Regions from separate parts of the Massilia luteola genome, predicted to be linked through region 1. Evidence: predicted binding sites of a transcription regulator. Region 1 holds the regulator's gene; the other holds the start of a gene.
The links. The regulator sigma-54, encoded in region 1, starts transcription at its own class of promoters, with help from an activator protein. The targets are predictions, from matches to a motif close to TGGCANGNAANCTGCTTT.

Region 2: a site for sigma-54 is predicted at 1,856-1,873, ahead of U9J41_RS21445 (TorF family putative porin). Genes of this name have one in related genera too.

Annotation. Positions count from the first base shown of each region.
Region 1 covers NZ_JAXOFN010000005.1:148,284-152,677, reverse strand. Annotated here, with positions in the region: gene lptA (lipopolysaccharide transport periplasmic protein LptA) at 1-135, shown strand, start outside; gene lptB (LPS export ABC transporter ATP-binding protein) at 132-926, shown strand; gene U9J41_RS08530 (RNA polymerase factor sigma-54) at 929-2,434, shown strand; gene hpf (ribosome hibernation-promoting factor, HPF/YfiA family) at 2,536-2,895, shown strand; gene U9J41_RS08520 (enoyl-CoA hydratase/isomerase family protein) at 3,019-4,101, shown strand; gene rapZ (RNase adapter RapZ) at 4,237-4,394, opposite strand, start outside.
Region 2 covers NZ_JAXOFN010000024.1:5,555-9,948, reverse strand. Annotated here, with positions in the region: gene U9J41_RS21455 (ammonium transporter) at 1-665, opposite strand, end outside; gene U9J41_RS21450 (P-II family nitrogen regulator) at 676-1,014, opposite strand; gene U9J41_RS21445 (TorF family putative porin) at 1,027-1,773, opposite strand; gene U9J41_RS21440 (accessory factor UbiK family protein) at 2,042-2,290, shown strand; gene U9J41_RS21435 (hypothetical protein) at 2,329-2,631, opposite strand; gene U9J41_RS21430 (YifB family Mg chelatase-like AAA ATPase) at 2,772-4,298, shown strand; gene U9J41_RS21425 (GlxA family transcriptional regulator) at 4,306-4,394, opposite strand, start outside.

The DNA of each region.
Region 1 (4,394 bases):
CGCAAGGAAGTGCTGGTCGGCCGCAACGACGCCAGCGGCGCGGACAAGCCCGGCAATGGCCGCGGCAGCATCACGCTGCAGCCGCGCCGCACGCCCGCGCCGGCCGCGGGTGCCACGCCGGCGGGCAAGCAATGACGGAGGTCCGCACGATGGAGGCCCATACGGACATCCCGCCGGCCGAATGCGGCGGCAGCACGCTGGTCGTCAACGGCCTGCAGAAGAGCTATGGCAAGCGCCTGGTGGTGCGCGACGTGTCGCTGCAGGTCGCGTGCGGCGAAGTCGTCGGCCTGCTGGGCCCGAACGGTGCCGGCAAGACGACGTCGTTCTACATGATCGTGGGCCTGGTGCCGTCGGATGCCGGCAGCATCGACATCAACGGCACCGACGTCACGAGCCTGCCGATCCACCGGCGCGCCCTGCTGGGACTGTCGTACCTGCCGCAGGAAGCGTCCGTGTTCCGCAAGCTGACGGTGGAAGAGAACATCCGCGCCGTGCTGGAATTGCAGCGCGAGAACGGCAAGCCGCTCACCAAGACGCGCATCGCCGAACGCCTCGACGAGCTGCTGACCGAGCTGCAGATCGAAAAGCTGCGCGAGAGCCCGGCCCTGTCGCTGTCGGGCGGGGAACGGCGGCGCGTGGAGATCGCGCGCGCCCTCGCGACGAATCCGCGCTTCGTGCTGCTCGACGAACCGTTCGCCGGCGTGGATCCAATTGCGGTCATCGAGATCCAACGTATCGTGCGCTTCCTGAAGGAGCGCGGCATCGGCGTGCTGATCACGGACCACAATGTGCGCGAGACGCTGGGCATCTGCGACCGCGCCTACATCATCAACCAGGGGGCGGTGCTGGCATCCGGCCGTCCCGACGACATCATCGCCAATGAATCGGTGCGGCGCGTCTACCTGGGCGAACACTTCCGAATGTAGTCATGAAACAGACGCTGCAACTCAAGACTTCACAGCACCTTGCACTGACGCCGCAACTCCAGCAGTCGATCCGGCTGCTGCAGCTGTCGACTCTCGAGCTGCACCAGGAAATCGAGCAGGCCCTGAGCGAGAACCCGTTGCTCGAACGGCTCGACGATCCGCTCGACCGCTCCGTACGCCTGCTGGCCGACGGCGCCATCAACAGCGCGCCGGCATCGATGCAGGCCGGTGAGGCGCCGGCCGCGCAGGGGCCGAGCGCGGAGGGCGGCGCGCCCGCCGAGAACGGCAGCGGCGAGAGCGGCGCCGATGCCGGCGGCGACAGCGGCGAAGGCGCCGGCAGCGAAGGCGGCGAGGACTGGGGCGAATTCGGCCGCAGCAGCGGCAGCGGCGGCGAGGACGAGGACGGCCGTCCGCAGCTGGAAGCGAGCCCGGTCACCTTGCGCGAGCACCTGATGGAACAGGTCCGCATGACGTGCTGCGCGGCGCGCGACTGCGCGCTGGTGGAACTCGTCGTCGACGCGCTGGACGACAATGGTTATCTGGACGAACCGCTGGACGACATCCACGCGCGCCTGCCGGCCGAACTGGAGATCGAGTTCGAGGAACTGCGCATGGCGCTGGCCCTCGTGCAGAGCATGGACCCGCCCGGCGTGGGCGCGCGCAGCGCGGCAGAATGCCTGGCCCTGCAGATCCGGCGCATGCCCGGCGTGCCGCTCGTCACGCGGCGCATGGCGCTGGTCATCGTCGAGAAATACCTGACGTGGTTCGCGCAGCGCGAATTCAACAAGCTGAAAAAGGCGCTGGACTGCGACGACGAAGACCTGCGCGAAGCCCAGACCATCATCCGCCAGTGCAATCCGCATCCGGGCGCGGCGTTCGCGTCGGATGTGTCAGACTTCGTCGTGCCGGACGTGATCGTGCGCCGCGCCAAGGACGGCTGGAGCGTGCAGCTGAATCCGGAAGTGATGCCGCGCCTGCGCGTCAACAGCGTGTATGCGGCGCTGATGAAGCAGGGGAAATCGGAATCCCAGCTGGGAGCACAGTTGCAGGAAGCCAAGTGGCTCATCAAGAATATGCGTCAGCGCTTCGACACGATCCTGCGCGTGGCCCAGGCCATTGTGGATCGCCAGCGCAACTTTTTCTCGCATGGCGCCGTCGCAATGCGGCCCCTTGTTTTACGTGAGATAGCTGATACACTAGGTCTACACGAGAGCACAATTTCTCGAGTCACAACTCAGAAATACATGCTGACCCCGCACGGCATGTTCGAGTTGAAGTATTTCTTCGGGAGTCACGTTGCCACCGAAGCGGGAGGCGAAGCATCGTCGACGGCAATACGGGCCCTCATCGTACAACTCACAGGAGCAGAAGACCCCAAGAACCCTTTATCCGACAGCAAGATCGCGGAGATGCTAGGGGAACAGGGAATGGTTATCGCGCGGCGCACGGTCGCCAAATACCGTGAGGCGCTGAAGATCCCTCCCGTCAGTCTCCGCAAATCCTTGTAGCGAGCTCTAGTAGCAAGCTCTTGCAGCAAGCTCTGGCAACAACGCTGCCTCCATGCCCGGATGCGCGCACGGCACGGCAGCGAATCTTCAAAGGAGTGTGTATGAATCTCACTATCAGCGGACATCATCTCGATGTAACCCCAGCAATCCGAGAATACGTACAGAACAAGCTTGAACGCATTACCCGCCATTTCGATCAAGTGATTGACTCCCACGTCATCCTCTGCATCGACAATCTCACCGAGAAAGAAAAACGCCAGAAAGCCGAGATCAATCTGCGTCTCGCAGGCAAGATCGTCCATGTCGCCAGTGCCGCGCACGATTTATATGCCGCGATCGACATGCTGATGGACCGCCTCGACCGCCAGGTCGTCAAGTACAAGCAAATGCTCAAGGATCATGACAACGCGTGCATCAAGCGCATGTCCGAAGGGGGAGAGGAAGAACCCGCCGCCGCGTGATGCCACGCGTGCAGCAGCATCAATGACAAAGGGCGCATCGGCGCCCTTTTCGATTTTATGCGCCACCCATGCGCGTTAGAATGCGGTTCTGCTTATTCCAATAACACTTCAATAACACGAGACATGACCGAACACGTGCAAACGCGGGTCGCCAACCGCACCGGCATCATCACCCTGGACCGCCCCAAAGCCCTCAACTCGCTGTCGCTGGACATGGTCCGCGCGCTCACCGCGGCCTTGCTCGCCTGGCGCGGGGATGCCGGCGTGGACGCCGTCGTCATTACGAGCACGAGCGAGAAGGCGTTATGTGCCGGCGGCGACATCCGCTTCTTCCACGAGGCCGGCAGGGCCACGCCGCGGACGGGCAGCCCGCTGCTGGAAGATTTCTTCACCGAGGAATACGCCCTCAACCACCTGATCCATTTTTATCCGAAGCCGTATATCGCGCTGATGGACGGCGTCGTGATGGGCGGCGGCATGGGCATCGCCCAGGGCGGGCCGGACTGCGGCCTGCGCATCGTGACGGAGCGTTCCAAAATTGCCATGCCCGAGGTGAACATCGGCCTGTTTCCGGACGTGGGCGGCAGCCATTTCCTGTCGCATGCGCCGGGCCGCCTGGGCCACTACCTCGGCGTGACCGGCGTGACCATCGGCGCCGCGGACGCCATCTACGTGGGGCTGGCCGACGTGTTCGTGCCGTCGGCGCAGCTGGATGCCCTGCGCGCGCTGGTCGACGCGACGCCGGGCGCGCAACTGGCCGCCGCGATCCGCGCGTTCGCGGCGCCGTATGCGGCGCAGGCCGGCACGGGCGAGCTGGCGGCGCAGCGCGATGCGATCGACCGCCACTTCGGCGCGGATTCCGTGGCGGCCGTGATGGCGTCGCTGGAGACGGACGCGAACCCGTTCGCGCAAAAGACGCTGGCCACGATGCGCCAGCGCTCGCCGCTGATGATGTCGGTGACGCGCGAGATGCTCGTGCGCGGCGCCAGTCTCGGCGTGGCCGACTGCCTGCGCATGGAACGCTCGCTCGTGCGCCGCACCTTCGAACACGGCGAAGTGCTGGAGGGCGTGCGCGCGCTCGTGATCGACAAGGACAATGCGCCGCGCTGGAATCCGCCGCTGCTGGCCGACGTCACGCCGGAGATGGTCGCGTGGTTCTTCGCGCCCGTGTGGCCGGCGCACGCGCATCCGCTGCGCGACCTGTGATCCGGTCGTTTGCCTCTGCGCGTGGGCAAAGGTTGCCCACCCTACGGACTTGTGTCACGCGTGATCGTGCCCACGACAGTCACCGTAGGGCGCGCACCCCGTGCCCGCGACAGCGCACGCGTCACGTCTGCCGCTTCAGGGCTGCTCGCGGTGCCTCACGACGACCCGTTCCGTGTCGGCGAAATAAGACCCGAGGCGCTCCGCCATGTACACGGACCGGTGCTGCCCGCCCGTGCAGCCGACGGCCACCGTCAGGTAGCTGCGGTTGTCCTTCTTGAACGACGGCAGCCACT
Region 2 (4,394 bases), on a different contig from region 1:
ACGGCCGAGAAGCGGGCGCGCTCGGCGAAGGCGCCGACGATCAGGCCGCAGGTGATGGCAGCGAACGTGCCCTGGAAGGCCACGTAGACGAACTCAGGAATGACGACGCCCTTGCTGAACGTGGCCGCCGTCGAGAACGCGCCCTTGACCGGATCCCAGATCCCGTTCAAGAACAAGCGGTCGAAGCCGCCGATGAACGCGGTGTTCTCGGTGAACGCCAGCGAATACCCGTACAGGCACCACAGGACGATGATGACGGCGAAGATCATGAACACCTGCAGCAGGATGGACAGCATGTTCTTCGAACGGACCAGGCCGCCGTAGAACAGGGCCAGGCCCGGGATCGTCATCATGATCACCAGCAGGGTCGACACCATCATCCAGGCGGTGTCGCCCTTCTGCGGCACGGGGGCGGCGGCCGGCGCCGGTGCTGCGGCGGCCGGTGCTGCGGCGGCCGGTGCTGCTGCGGCCGGTGCTGGCGCAGCGGCAACCGGTGCCGCATCGGCGGCGGGTGCGACAGCGGCGGGGCCGGCGGCGGCCGGTGCGCTCGCGGCCGGGGCCACGGCGGCAGGTTTGGCGGCGTCCTGGGCCAGGGCCGGCGCGGATGCGGCCAGCGCCATGGCGACGGACACGCCTGCGATCAGTTTTGTGATTGTATGGATCATCGGATTCCCCTTACAGCGCTTCGTTGCCGGTTTCGCCGGTACGGATACGGACTACCTGCTCCAGGTTGGAGACGAAAATTTTGCCGTCACCGATCTTGCCGGTGCGCGCGGCGCTCTGAATGGTGTCGATCACCTGGTCGACGATGGCGTCGTCGACCGCTGCCTCGATCTTCGTCTTCGGCAGGAAATCGACGACGTATTCCGCACCACGGTAGAGCTCGGTATGGCCCTTCTGGCGACCGAAACCCTTCACCTCGGTCACCGTGATACCCTGGACGTTGATTTCCGAGAGGGCTTCACGCACCTCGTCGAGCTTGAAGGGTTTGATGATGGCGGTGATCATTTTCATGCTTTTGCCTCTTCAGAAAGTTTTTGACACAGTGAGCAGGGCCGCGGACTTGCCCAGGTTTTCTGCGGACGGGCTCAGGTAGGCACTGGTGTCGGCCTTGATGAAGGCCAGGGCCACCGAGCAGACGCCCAGGTCCTTGGTCACGCCGATCTTGTAGTCAGTGTAGGAAAACGAACCGTTGTGGCGCACGTTCTGGCGGCCGGCATGCAGGTTCAGCGTGAAGCCGTTGCTGACGTCGACGTTGGCGCCGATGTCCAGGTAGCCGCTGCCCTTGCTGTCGGCCGTGCCGAACAGGTTCGTCAGCGAATGCGAGTACTTGACGTAGGCCGGGCCGAAACCGAGCTGGCCGTACAGTTCGAACGTGTTGGCGTTCGGATGCAGGCCATTGCTCGGGTAGAAGTAGTACAGGCCGCCGACGTCATACGTGACGTCCGCGCTCAGGTTCCCGCGCTTGCCGCCATACAGGTCCCATTCGACGTCGCCGCTGCCGCCCAGGTCCTTGGTCCACTTGATGGTCGACAGCCAGGTGCCCGCGTACAGACCCGTCGGGTTGTTCGTGTAATCGGCGCCGCCCTGCAGCGCGGGGTCGAGGCGGGACTGGGAAATGCCGCGGTAGCGATAATCGCTCGTCACCGCCGCGTTGTAGCTCACTTCATTGTCCGGCTTCTGCTCTTCGGCGGCGGCCAGCCCGATGCCGAGAGTCCACAAACTTGCAGCCAGTATTGCGACTTGGGGCCAATTGCTGTTACGACGCTTCATACGACACTCCCTTGTAGTTGAACATATTCTTGAGTTGCGGTTTACAATCCGGGATCGCGACCTCGTTATGGTTTATGGTTGATTAGCAGGATGCGTGCCACCCCTTGCCGGGGCAGGTATCGCCTTGTTTTTCATGCCTTATGCCCCCACTTTTTTGGTTTAAAAAAACAAACGAGACCAGGACGCGTGCGCCGTCCCGGTGCACGCACCAATTCAGGTACATACGCACCGCATTGGTGCGACGCACCGACTCAAGGAATAGTGTGAAATGAATAATTTTTTTAATGATTTGCAGGGCAAGCTCAACGAAGTCTTCGAGAACTCGCCTGCCAAGGACATCGAGCGCAACGTCAAGGCGATGATGACCCAGGGCTTTTCGAAGCTGGACCTCGTGACGCGCGAAGAGTTCGATACCCAGGCGCAAGTGCTGGCGAAGACGCGCGCCAAGCTCGACGCACTCGAATTGCGCGTGGCCGAACTGGAAGCCAAGGTGGCGGCGGCCGACACCAAGGCTTGAAGCACCGCGGGCGGCCTTGCGCCGCCCCCGCGCCGGTCCTATCGCCGCCGCACCGCCACCCGCACCACCGCCCGCCACGAGGCGAACAGGACAGCCCCACCCAGGCTGACCGCAAGCACGATCGCGACCATCCAGCCCACCGGATTGGGCAACCCGGCACTGTCGGCGGCAAACATCAAGGCACACGCCAGCGCCACCTGCGCGATCCAGACGCCGCGCACCGGCCGGAACGCGCCCAGGTCCCCGCGCCGCCACAGGCGCAGCGCCACCCAGGTCACGGGTCCGCACAGCAGGCAGAACAGGACCGCGATGGCAAGCAGGGAAAGAATCAGTCTGGGCATGCGTGGATTGGAGAAGGCCGGACCCGCTACCTTACCAGAGCGCATGCGAAAAAAGTTCGGTATGCACGCCTGTCCCCTCTCAACAGGCGTCGGCTCCGCTTGCCTAAGATGGGGCCTCGCCCACCGCTGAAGGAACCCGATTGAGCCTCGCCGTCCTCAGGAGCCGCGCCCTCGCCGGCATGGCAGCGCCCGCCGTCAGCGTCGAGGTCAACCTGGCCAACGGCCTGCCGGCCATGAATATCGTCGGCCTCGCGGACGCCGAAGTGCGCGAGTCGAAAGACCGCGTACGCGCCGCGCTGCAGAACTCGGGCTTCGACGTACCCAGCCGCCGCATCACCATCAACCTCGCGCCGGCCGAACTCCCGAAGGAATCGGGACGGTTCGACCTGCCGATCGCGCTGGGCATCCTGGCCGCGTCGGAGCAGATCCCTGCCGGCGCGCTGGACGGCTACGAATTCGCCGGCGAGCTGTCGCTGTCGGGAGAATTGCGCCCCGTGCGCGGGGCGCTGGCGATGAGCTTTGCGATGCTGCGCCGCCACGCACACCCGGACGAACCGGCACGCGCCTTCGTGCTGCCTTGGGCGAACGCGGACGAAGCCGCCCTCGTGACGGACGCTGCCATCTACCCGGCCCGCTCGCTGCTGGAGGTGTGCGCGCACTTCGCGGCCAAATCCGACGACACGCGGCTCGCGCGCTACCGCCCTGCCGCCGCCGACGATCCGCCCGTGTACCCGGACTTCGCCGACGTCAAGGGCCAGCAACAGGTCAAGCGCGCACTGGAAGTGGCAGCCGCGGGCCTGCACTCCGTGCTGCTGATCGGGCCGCCCGGCGCCGGCAAGAGCATGCTGGCATCCCGCTTCCCCGGCCTGCTGCCGCCGATGTGCGAAGACGAAGCGCTGGAAACGGCGGCGCTCCAGTCGCTGGCCGGCAGCTTCGCCATCGAGCGCTGGCGCAAGCGGCCGTTCCGCAACCCGCACCATACGAGCTCCGGCGTGGCCCTGGTCGGCGGCGGCGCCGTGCCGCGCCCGGGCGAAATTTCCCTGGCCCACCATGGCGTGCTGTTCCTCGACGAGTTGCCGGAGTTCGATCGCAAGGTCCTGGAAGTGCTGCGCGAACCGCTGGAAACGGGCGGCATCACGATCTCGCGCGCCGCCCGCCAGGCCGACTTCCCCGCCAATTTCCAGTTGATCGCCGCGATGAATCCGTGCCCGTGCGGCTGGCTGGGCCATCCGTCAGGCAAATGCCGCTGCACACCGGATGGCGTCCAGCGCTACCAGGACCGCATCTCCGGCCCCCTGCTCGACCGCATCGACATCCAGGTTGCCGTCGCGGCGATGGCGCCGGACACGATGGCGCAGCTGGCCGACGGCGAGCCGAGCGCCGCCATCGCGGAGCGCGTCGCGTACGCGCACGCGCGCCAGCTGGCACGCCAGGGCAAGGCCAACCAGAAGCTCACGACGCGCGAGATCGACACCCACTGCCGCCTCGACGCCGCCGCCGAGCGCCTGCTGGGCGACGCCATGCAGCACCTGCACTGGTCGGCGCGCGCCTACCACCGCGTGCTGAAGGTGGCGCGCACGATCGCCGACCTGGCCGGGTCAGATGCGGCGCAGGCCATCCACGTGGCCGAGGCGATCCAGTACCGGCGCGGATTGCGCGATCACTGACGGAAAATCAGGCGAGCCCGGTCGACGCCTGCTCGCGCGCAGCGCGCTTGATGGCCTGGGGCGGCTGGCCGAAGGCGCGCAAAAAGGCACGGCGCA